Halalkalicoccus sp. CG83: one gene and its partners. The main gene of each other region encodes a partner of the protein of the gene in region 2 in a complex. Links are inferred from orthologs where the notes say so. Each region holds a gene or a part of one and is shown on either strand. Other genes may lie near its edges. The genes, in order: rnhB, V0Z78_RS02575 and fen.

The links.
Region 1: the proteins of V0Z78_RS02575 (region 2) and rnhB are in contact, whole or in part, in a crystal structure (PDB 3P83), measured with the Archaeoglobus fulgidus proteins. The link is inferred for Halalkalicoccus sp. CG83 from one-to-one orthologs. Residues at the interface, in WP_010877842.1 of Archaeoglobus fulgidus: Val39, Ala42, Asn43, Val44, Ala45, Met46, Leu125, Asp168, Ser194, Asn218, Tyr219, Pro220, Ile237, Leu238, Ala239, Pro240, Arg241, Ile242, Glu243, Ser244; in WP_010878125.1 of Archaeoglobus fulgidus: Ala74, Ile178, Ala179, Ile183, Arg190, Ser195, Asn196, Leu197, Arg198, Gln199, Lys200, Thr201, Leu202, Asp203, Phe205.
Region 3: the proteins of V0Z78_RS02575 (region 2) and fen are in contact, whole or in part, in a crystal structure (PDB 1RXZ), measured with the Archaeoglobus fulgidus proteins. The link is inferred for Halalkalicoccus sp. CG83 from one-to-one orthologs. Residues at the interface, in WP_010877842.1 of Archaeoglobus fulgidus: Asn43, Val44, Ala45, Met46, Pro120, Arg121, Pro123, Leu125, Gln151, Met192, Ser194, Asn218, Tyr219, Pro220, Ile237, Leu238, Ala239, Pro240, Arg241, Ile242, Glu243, Ser244; in WP_010877775.1 of Archaeoglobus fulgidus: Lys326, Ser327, Thr328, Gln329, Ala330, Thr331, Leu332, Glu333, Arg334, Trp335, Phe336.

The regions. Positions count from the first base shown.
Region 1 is NZ_JAZDDH010000001.1:1,035,298-1,038,220, reverse strand. What follows is about bases 66-2,836. They hold rnhB (ribonuclease HII), read right to left. Parts: upstream 1,885-2,836; coding sequence 1,246-1,884; downstream 66-1,245. Other genes in these bases: V0Z78_RS05360 (hypothetical protein), read right to left, coding at 1,945-2,836; V0Z78_RS05370 (helix-turn-helix domain-containing protein), read left to right, coding at 568-1,224; V0Z78_RS05375 (preprotein translocase subunit SecD), read left to right, coding at 66-450. Outside these bases: more of V0Z78_RS05375, read left to right, coding at 1-65; more of V0Z78_RS05360, read right to left, coding at 2,837-2,923. UniProt on the Methanocaldococcus jannaschii protein: Endonuclease that specifically degrades the RNA of RNA-DNA hybrids.
Region 2 is NZ_JAZDDH010000001.1:503,735-506,816, forward strand. The notes cover bases 86-3,015. They hold V0Z78_RS02575 (DNA polymerase sliding clamp), read left to right. Parts: upstream 86-1,143; coding sequence 1,144-1,887; downstream 1,888-3,015. Other genes in these bases: V0Z78_RS02570 (MmgE/PrpD family protein), read right to left, coding at 86-1,011; V0Z78_RS02580 (GNAT family N-acetyltransferase), read right to left, coding at 1,884-2,369; priL (DNA primase regulatory subunit PriL), read left to right, coding at 2,455-3,015. In the rest of the region: more of V0Z78_RS02570, read right to left, coding at 1-85; more of priL, read left to right, coding at 3,016-3,082.
Region 3 is NZ_JAZDDH010000001.1:1,719,161-1,722,189, reverse strand. Bases 100-2,976 are described here. They hold fen (flap endonuclease-1), read right to left. Parts: upstream 2,090-2,976; coding sequence 1,109-2,089; downstream 100-1,108. Other genes in these bases: gatA (Asp-tRNA(Asn)/Glu-tRNA(Gln) amidotransferase subunit GatA), read left to right, coding at 2,461-2,976; gatC (Asp-tRNA(Asn)/Glu-tRNA(Gln) amidotransferase subunit GatC), read left to right, coding at 2,186-2,464; V0Z78_RS08905 (hypothetical protein), read right to left, coding at 593-748; V0Z78_RS08910 (BolA family protein), read right to left, coding at 252-500; V0Z78_RS08915 (metallophosphoesterase), read right to left, coding at 100-104. Also shown: more of V0Z78_RS08915, read right to left, coding at 1-99; more of gatA, read left to right, coding at 2,977-3,029. UniProt on the Methanocaldococcus jannaschii protein: Structure-specific nuclease with 5'-flap endonuclease and 5'-3' exonuclease activities involved in DNA replication and repair.

The DNA of each region.
Region 1 (2,923 bases), 530 kb from region 2 along the record:
ATCTCGATGATCGCCGTCGCGGGCGTCGTCGCCGGCCGCTACGGTCGCCCGCGGATCGCCGGCCCGATGATCCTCACGGCCGGCGCCGAGGTCTTCTTGCTCCTGGGATTCGCCGCAGCCGTCGGCTATCCGCTGGATCTGGCGGCGATCGCCGGCTTCATCGCCGTCGTCGGCACCGGCGTCGACGACCTGATCATCATCGCCGACGAGATCCTCCAGGAGGGCGACGTCTCGACGGGACGCGTGTTCGAATCGCGCTTTCGCAAGGCGTTCTGGGTGATCGGTGCGGCCGCGGCGACGACGATCGTCGCCATGTCGCCGCTCGCGTTCATGAGCCTCGGCGATCTCACAGGGTTCGCGCTCTTCACCATCGTCGGCGTGCTGATCGGCGTGCTCGTCACCCGGCCGGCCTACGGCGACGTCCTCCGGGTGCTGTTGACCCGTTCGTGACCGTTCCCGACGGCGAGCGGGCCGCTACCCGCGTGAGCGGACAGAGATCCGATTCCACACGGAACGTGTCGTCTCCGTGACCCCAACGCTTGTTAGGCGCTCACGACTACGTAGGATATGCCAATCGTTGCTGACGTCACCGTTCCATCGTCGACGATCCCGCCCGGCGACGCGCTCGAACGGACGGACACACACGTCGAGTTCACGAGACACGTCCCCGTCGACGGCGACGCCAATCAGTACCTCAGGGTGACGGACACCGACGACCTTGACGCGTTCGAGGCTGCAGTGGCGGACGACGAGCGCGTCGAGGCGTTCATGCCGATCGACCGGGAAGCGAACCAGCCGCTGTACCGCATCGAGTGGACGAGGCCGCCGCCCTGTCCCTCCCTCCTCCGGTCCGACCTCCTGATCGAACGGGCCAGCGGCACGCCCGAGGAGTGGATCTTTCGCATCCGTGCGAGCGACGGCGACGCCCTCCGGGCCGTCCAGCACGACTGCCACGAACTGGGGGTGCACTTCGACGTGCGCCGGCTCGATCGGTCCTCGCCGATGACGGCCTCGGACCGATACGGACTGACCGACGGCCAGCACGAGGCGCTGGTCACCGCCTTCGAGGGAGGGTTCTTCGAGGTGCCCCGGAGGACGAACCTCGTCGAGATCGGCGAGAGGCTCGGCATCTCCGGACAGGCCGCCTCCGAGCGACTGCGTCGTGCCGAACGCAAGATCGTTCGGACGACCGTCTTCGCCGGGGCGGATCCGCTCCAGAACTGAGCCGACCGTTCGCTTCTGCCTTCAGAACTCCGCGAGCGTTCGCTGATCCGCGGCCGCGAGCACGTCCTCGCAGGTCTGCCAGGAGGTCCGCGCGCACGCCGGAAGCTCGCCGTGGTCGGCGACGTAGTCAGCCAGGAACGCCCGCGTCGTCGGATCGCTCGGGTAGCCGCTACCGACGTCGCCGTACTCCGTCGAGAGCGCGTCGATGCGGGCGTCGCGTTCGACCTTCGCGATCACGCTCGCCGCGCTCACGATCGAGCGGTTCTCGTCGGCGCGGTGCTCGGCGACGAGGTCGACGTCGGGGAGCCGTTCGGCGACTCGGCGGGCGAACCGATCGGCGTCGACGTCGCCGGCGTCGCAGATCCCCGCCATCCCCTCCCGGACGACGCCGGCGGCCGCCTCGGCGTGGGCCGCGACGGTCAGCGTGTTCATGTCGGTCTCGGGATCGTCGATCCGCGGGGGCTCGATCGCGCTCACGCCGACGGCGATCCGTTCGTCCCCGCGGATCGCCCGCGCCAGTTCCTCGCGACGGCCCGGCGTGAGCCGCTTCGAGTCGTCGATCCCCTCGGGGAGGACCGACTCGTCGCCGACCACGCTCGCGGCGACCATCGGCCCCAGCACCGGTCCCTTGCCTGCCTCGTCGATCCCGAAGACGGCCATGCCGGTCGCTGGCGCGCACGGGTGAAGTAGATAACGGGACGTCGGTTGGGCGTCGTCCGCTCAACCCGAGCTTCGACCGTCACCCAACGGATCGGAGTCCGCGTCTCGCTCGTCGGGCTTCCCCGCCTCGACGTTGGCCACGAGGCGTCCGAACCCGTCCGAACGACCCACGATGAACTCCATCGTCTCGCTGTCGGGCGTCAGTCCGCGGGATTCGAGGAGAAACGTCGTGATCACGACGGTCTTGACCCACGGTCGGAGTACGCCGAGGTAGATCGCCACCGCCACGCCAGCCACGACGACCCATCCGAGTACCTCGAACGTCGGCGAGAGGCCGCCGAAGACGGCCGCAAGCGGTGTTAACGACAGCAGGAGTGCGAACCCGACCACGTACGTCCCGACGACGATCAGCAGGGTCGATCCCAGTACCGACTTCCAGGTCTTCGCGTAGAGCACCACGCCGTCGCTGGCCGCCCGCCAGTTGTCCTCCTCGTCACTCACGAAGACGTACGCGAGGATCGCCTCGTCGAGGTAGGTGGCCGCGAGCGCGAGCGCCTTCCGGAGCACCGTCAGGACGTGTTCGAGCGCCGGGACGAACCGTACCCAGCGCGACAGCGGGACGGCCGTCCCGTTGAACTGCTTGATCGAGGCCTTGATCAGTTGGTCGACGGCGAACAGCGCGTTGGCCCCCATGAAGTCATCCCTCACCGTGTTCGTTCCGAACGCGATCTGATTCGGCGGCGTCTCGTCGGTCTCGACGACGTGGGCGATGACGGCGATGTGGCCGGCCGCGACCATGTAGAGGACGTACCGCCTCGCAAAGCGCATCGCCGCGAGGAACACGAGGGTGGCGACGAGCAGTCCGATCCCCCCGATCGGACCGGAAACCGTTCCCGCATCGAGTAGCGTCAACACCAGCCAGCCGACGACCCCGAAGTACACCACCGTGACGAGGCCGAACGACGCCCCGACGACCATCCGTAGCGCGACGAACGGGAGCGTCCTGAAGAAGACCCGCGTGGCCCTTCCGAAGTAGAGC
Region 2 (3,082 bases):
CGCCCCCTCCACGAGGGCGAGCGCCGCCGCGAACGGCATGCTGAACTGACAGTCGACGAAGTTCTCCGGGCGTCGTTTCGACTCGATCGGAGCGCCCGTCAGTCGTACCCCCGCCTCGGGAAGCGCCACCTCGACGTTCGTCACCTCGTCGGGATCCACCGAGGTTGCGAGTTCGCGGAGGGCGTCGATCGCGGGGTGCATGTACCGACAGCACGGATAGGGTTTGAGCCCCGTCTCCTCTACCGCGTTTCGGCCGGCCAGCCGCTCGATCGCCTCGGGGCGGGCGTCGTGGGTGTACCCTTCGAAGAAGCCGAACTCCCCCTCGATCGGCTCGGCGGCCCCCTCGAAGCCCGCTGCCGCGAGCTCCACCGCCGTCACCGCCCGCCGGGCCGCGAGTCCGGGGTGGAGGCGCTTGTTCCAGGCGCCGTTCTCGAGGAACTGCAACGAGCCCGCCGCCTGGCTCCCGTTGACGCCGAACGCGTTCTCGACCTCCTCCTCGGAGAGTCCGCGGACGACGCCCGCGGCCGCGGTCGCGCCGAACGTCCCGCAGGTCGCGGTGATGTGGAACCCCTGCGCGTAGTGGGCGTCGGGGTTGACCGCCTCGCCCACCGTGCAGGCGACGTCGTAGCCGGCGGCGACGCCCGCGAGAAACCGTTCAGAGGAGGCGCCGGTCGCCTCGGCGGTCGCGAGCGCCGCCGCGATCGACGGTGCGCCGGGGTGCAGCGACGAACCCAGATGCGTGTCGTCGAAGTCGAGGCTGTGAGCCAGGGTGCCGTTTACGAGCGCCCCAGCGTCCGGCGAGACGCGTTCGCCGCTGGGTATCACCGTCGCGGCGCCGCCGCCGGCGAATCCCGTCCCCTCGAGGAGCGCAGGCGTCGAGTCGGCGTGGGCCGCCCCGCCGATCGCGACGCCGAACCAGTCGAGGACGTGCTTTCGGAGCGTCTCGTCTGCGCTCACCGTACCGTCGAGGCCGGCGCAGTACGCCGCCAATCGGTCCGTGAACTCGGCCATCGATTACGGCTACGGATCCCCGAGATAAGTATGCACGTGACACGCGGATCGCGTCGTCGAGCGCCCTTCTTCGCGGTGCGCGCACGCGCGTAAACGGCTGGGTTTTTACCTCGCGGTTTCGTAGCTCGCGACATGTTCAACGCGATCGTGAGTGCCGACACGTTCGGGACGGCGCTCGACTCCGTGAGCGCGCTGGTGGACGAGTGCAAGATCCACCTCAACGAGGAGGGGCTGGCGATCCGCGCCGTCGACCCCGCGAACGTCGGCATGGTCGATCTCACCCTCGCTTCGGACGCCTTCGAGTCCTACGAGGCCGACGGCGGCCAGATCGGCGTCAACCTCTCGCGACTCGAGGACATCGTCGGCATGGCCGACGCCGGCCAGCTCGTCCACCTCGAGCTCGACGAGGAGACGCGCAAGCTCCAGATCCAGCTCGACGGCCTCGAGTACACCCTCGCGTTGATCGACCCCGACTCGATCCGCCAGGAGCCCGACATCCCCGATCTCGATCTGCCCGCCCGGATCGTCGTCGAGGGTCGCGACATCAATCGCGCGGTGAAGGCCGCCGACATGGTGAGCGACCACATCGCGCTGGGCGTCGACGAGGAGGAAGAGCTGTTCCAGGTCGAGGCCGAGGGCGACACCGACGACGTCCACCTCGAACTCGACCGCGACGACCTGATCGACCTCACGCCCGGGCCCGCCCGCTCGCTCTTCAGCCTCGATTACCTGAAGGACATGAACAAGGCGATCCCCACCGATGGCGAGGTCACGCTCGAACTCGGCGAGGAGTTCCCCGTGAAGCTCCACTTCGAGATCGCCGAGGGCAACGGCCAGGTCACCTACATGCTCGCCCCGCGCATCCAGAGCGACTAAAGCCCCTTCTCGTAGCGATACGCTCTATACTCATCACCGTCGAACTCGGCTGTTTCTTCGCCGACTCGCTCGAATCCCTCATTCTCGTAGAAGTCGATTCCCACCTCGTTTTCGGCGAACACGGAGAGCGTGAGCCGGTCGTATCCCTCGATCTCCGCCTCGACTGAGTCGAGCAGTCGCCCGCCGATTCCCTCACCCCACTGCTCGGGCCGGACGTATATCCGAAAGAGCTCTGCGACGTGCTTGTCACCCGGGGCAGGACCGACATGGACGAATCCGGTCGGATCGTTCCCGACCACGTGGACGACGTGCTCCGGCCGCCCGATCGCCTCTCGTAGCCCGTCAGGGTCGTACCACTCGTCGATCGTCCGCTCTACCGTCTCCTCGCCGAGCAGCCCGTCGTAGGCGGCGTGCCACGAGGTACGCGCGATCTCGCGGATCGACTCCGCATCCTCCGGAGTCGCCTGTCGAACGTCGCTCATACTCGTTGTACGGTCCAGGAACTCATAAACGAGGCCGGGTACCCACGTTTTTATCTGCGGGGCCGACGAACCGACCCGCCAGTCAATGCGCGCTCTCCACGCCCGATACCCGTTTCTCTCCGCCGCCCGTGAGACCGTCGAAGAGGCCGACGTCGACCTCGTGAGCCTCGTCCGCGAGGACCGGACGGTCGTCGAGCGCGCGACCGAGCGGGTCGCGGGCTCGCTCCGGGAGGGGAGCGTCGGCGATCCGCATCGGAGCACCCGCGTCGAACTCCTCTCCTATCCGGTCGCGCGGGTGCTCGTCTCGCTCGTGGACGAGCGGATCTGTACCCGGAAGTACGCCCGCGCCGAGGCGAAGCGTGCCATCGCGCAGTTCACCGACGAACGCGACGCGAGCGCCGAACTCAAGAGCGCCCGGACCGAGAAGCTCTCGGTCGCCGACCTGCTCGCGGAGTTCGACCTCGAGGAGGCCATCCGCGAGACCGACGCCGGCTATCGGGTCGCCGTCGGGACCTATCTCGGGCTGACGGCGGACGTCCGCGGCGAGGAGTGGCGCCTGGTCAACCGGACTCTCGCCGACGGCGACGTCCACATCGAACGTGCGGAGCTCGACGCCCTACTGGAGGAGGCGATCGCCAAACGGGTCGAGCGCGGCCTTCCCCTCGGGGTTCCCGATCCGATCGCGGACGAGCTCGACGAGGAGGTGGCGAGCC
Region 3 (3,029 bases), 1.2 Mb from region 2 along the record:
GAGAGCAGTTCGTCGAGGAACGCGACCTCCTCGAGTTGTTCGTCGCCGCCGATGTGGAGGTCGCTGATGACGAAGTAGACCGGCTCGCCGGTGTCTGCAGCCATCGTATCGGAGGTCAGAGGCGACGCTAATAGGCGTTGTCCCGGCCGCGTATCGCACGTCCGCGTCTCCGAGACGGACGACGGCGTCCGTCCGCCATACCCCTCGCGGACGTCGGGCGGTCTCGGCGCGGCTCTGGGGAGTCGGTCGCGCTATCGGGCCTCGTACTCCTCGGGCGTGTACGTCTTCAGCTCGAGCGCGTGGATGTCGCGGGTCATGTGCTCGCCGATCGCGTCGTAGACCATCTGGTGTTGTTTCACGAGCGGTTCGCCCTCGAAGGCCGGCGAGACGACGACCGCCGCGAGGTGGTCGTCGTCGTGGGTCCCTCGGGGCTGGGTGACCGTCGCCTCCGCGTCCTCGACGCCCGACTCGATGAGGCGTGCGACTTCCTCCGTGTCCATACCCCTGAATGCGCCTCGAAGGGTGAAAACGGGTTCGGGTCGGCGCGTCACCGTGCGTCGCCACAGAGCGCGGGCGGACGACCGAGACCGGTTCAGTCGGGAGAATCGTCCGGCTCGTTCAGGAGGACGGCGGCGGGAACGATGGTTCGATACCCGCAGTCGTAACAGAAGCGCGGCTTGGTCGCGTAGGCAACCCCGCAGTTCTGACAGGCGTATCGACGCTTTCTCGCGTCCTGGTTCGTCCCCATAAAACCTCCTACCGCTACCGTCGGTTGTAGTCTTTTCCCGCGGATGAGACCGGATTCGAGAGACGCCGGAGCGGACCGGCCGGCGCCGGGACGACGTCCACGGTCCGTGCTCCGGCGTCGAGGACGTCCCGGCACGTGTCGATCCGTCCGAGTGTGGGTTCGGCCTCGTTCACGGTTCTCATGCCGACCCCGATTCAGAGCCCTCCTCGAGGACGGCGTTCGGGACGCTGCCGGACGTGGCCGTCGAACACCGAGGACGGCGCTCGTCCGGTCACTACTCGATACGGGAACGGTGTCGGGTTCGGTCCCGCCGGCGCGATCGGATCGCGTCCTCGGCGTCCGGTGCGAGCGCTTCGACCGTCACGTCCACTGATCCAGCCCGGTCTGGGCCACCGACTCCTCGATGCGCTCGAAGCCGCGAGCGACCTCCTCGGCGGGGATCTCCCACTCGTCGATCACGTACGCACGCGCGGCGTCGATGTCGGGATCGAGGTCGGTGTCGACCTCGTACTCGTCGGTGACGTCGGGATCGAGAAACAGTTCGCGGACGGCCTCGGCGTCGGGAACGGTCGCGTTCTCGGCCTCCAGCACGCCGAAGAGGTCGCCGTGTTCGCGGATCGCCTTCACCGCCGTCTTCGGACCCATCCCGCGGACGCCCTCGTTGAAGTCGGTCCCACACAGGATGCCCACGTCGACGAGTCCCTCCCGACTCAGCCCGTGTCGATCGAGAGTGGCCTCGAGGTCCATGCACTCGGGGTCGCCCTTGCTCGTAAGCCCCCGGAGGGTGAGCGGCGAGCCGAACAACAGCGCGTCGTAGTCCTCGGTGCCGGCGTAGTTGACGTCGCCCGCTTTGGCCATGTGGGCGGCCTGAGCCTCGCCCTCCGCGGGGGCGTCGAGGTAGGGGACGTCGAGCAGGTCGAGCAGCTCGCGGGTCGTTCGCTGTATCTCGTCGGTCAGGCTCTGGGTTCGCGCCTCGAGCCGGGCGGCCTCGATCCGGTCGCCCCGCTCGCGAGCCGATCGCGCCTCCGCCTTCGCCCGCTCCTTCGCGGCGCGCCGGTCGTCGATCTCCTCGCTCTTGAGGTCGGTCACGACCCCGTCGAAGACGAACGCGGGGACGATGTCCGCCTCGAAGAACTTCGGTAGCCCCTGGACGAGCCCCAGGAGGTTCGCGACCTCGATTCCCTCGTTAGTGGTGTAGACGCCGCTCGCGGTCCACTTGACCGTGGTCGTCAGGTACCGGTAGAGCCAGTTGTGGGCGTCGATCGCCACGACCGCCCCCGAGAGGTCGTCGAAGGGGACCTCCCTGATGGCGGCCAGCTCCCGGAGTGCTGCGTTTCCCATCGGCGGGAGTTGGCGTGCGTCGGGTTTGAAGCTACGGGTAGGCGCCCGGCGTGGCCATCCGAAACCCTTACTCTCGGGCCGACGCTCTCCCCGGACATGAGCGACCAGCCCGTCTCCCCGGAGGAGGTCCGCCACGTCGCCGACCTCGCCCGGATCGATCTCGCCGACGAGGAGGTCGAGGAGTTCACCGAGCAGTTCGTCGAGATCCTCGAGGCGTTCGAGACCCTCGATGAGGTGCCCGAGACCGAAAGCGAGGCCGACCTCGAGAACGTGCTCCGCGCCGACGAGGTCCGCGAGAGCCTCGATCAGGAGGAGGCGCTTCGCAACGCACCCCACACCGAGGACGGCTACTTCAAGGGGCCGCGGGTCTCATGAGCGGCGGTATCTTCATCACCGAGGAGCGAACGGAGGGCGATTCGGAGGGGCCGCTCGCCGGCCGGACGGTCGCCGTCAAGGACAACATCAGCACCGAGGGCGTCCGCACCACGTGCGGATCGGCGATGCTCGCCGACTACGTCCCGCCCTACGACGCGACCGTCGTCGAGCGACTGAAGGCGGCGGGCGCGACGATCGTCGGCAAGACCAACATGGACGAGTTCGGGATGGGCTCGACCACCGAGACCTCGGCGTTCGGACCCACGGAGAACCCGGCGGCCGAGGGGCGCGTTCCCGGGGGGTCGTCGGGCGGATCGGCGGCCGCGGTTGCCGCCGGCGAGGCGGACCTGGCGCTCGGCACCGATACCGGCGGCTCCGTCCGTAATCCCGCGGCGTTCTGCGGCGTCGTCGGGATCAAGCCCACCTACGGGCTGGTCTCGCGCTACGGGCTCGTCGCCTACGCCAACTCCCTGGAACAGATCGGGCCGTTCGGCTCCACCGTCGAGGAGGCAGCGGAGCTGCTCGACGTCGTCTCGGGGCCGGACGAGCGCGACGCGACAACCAG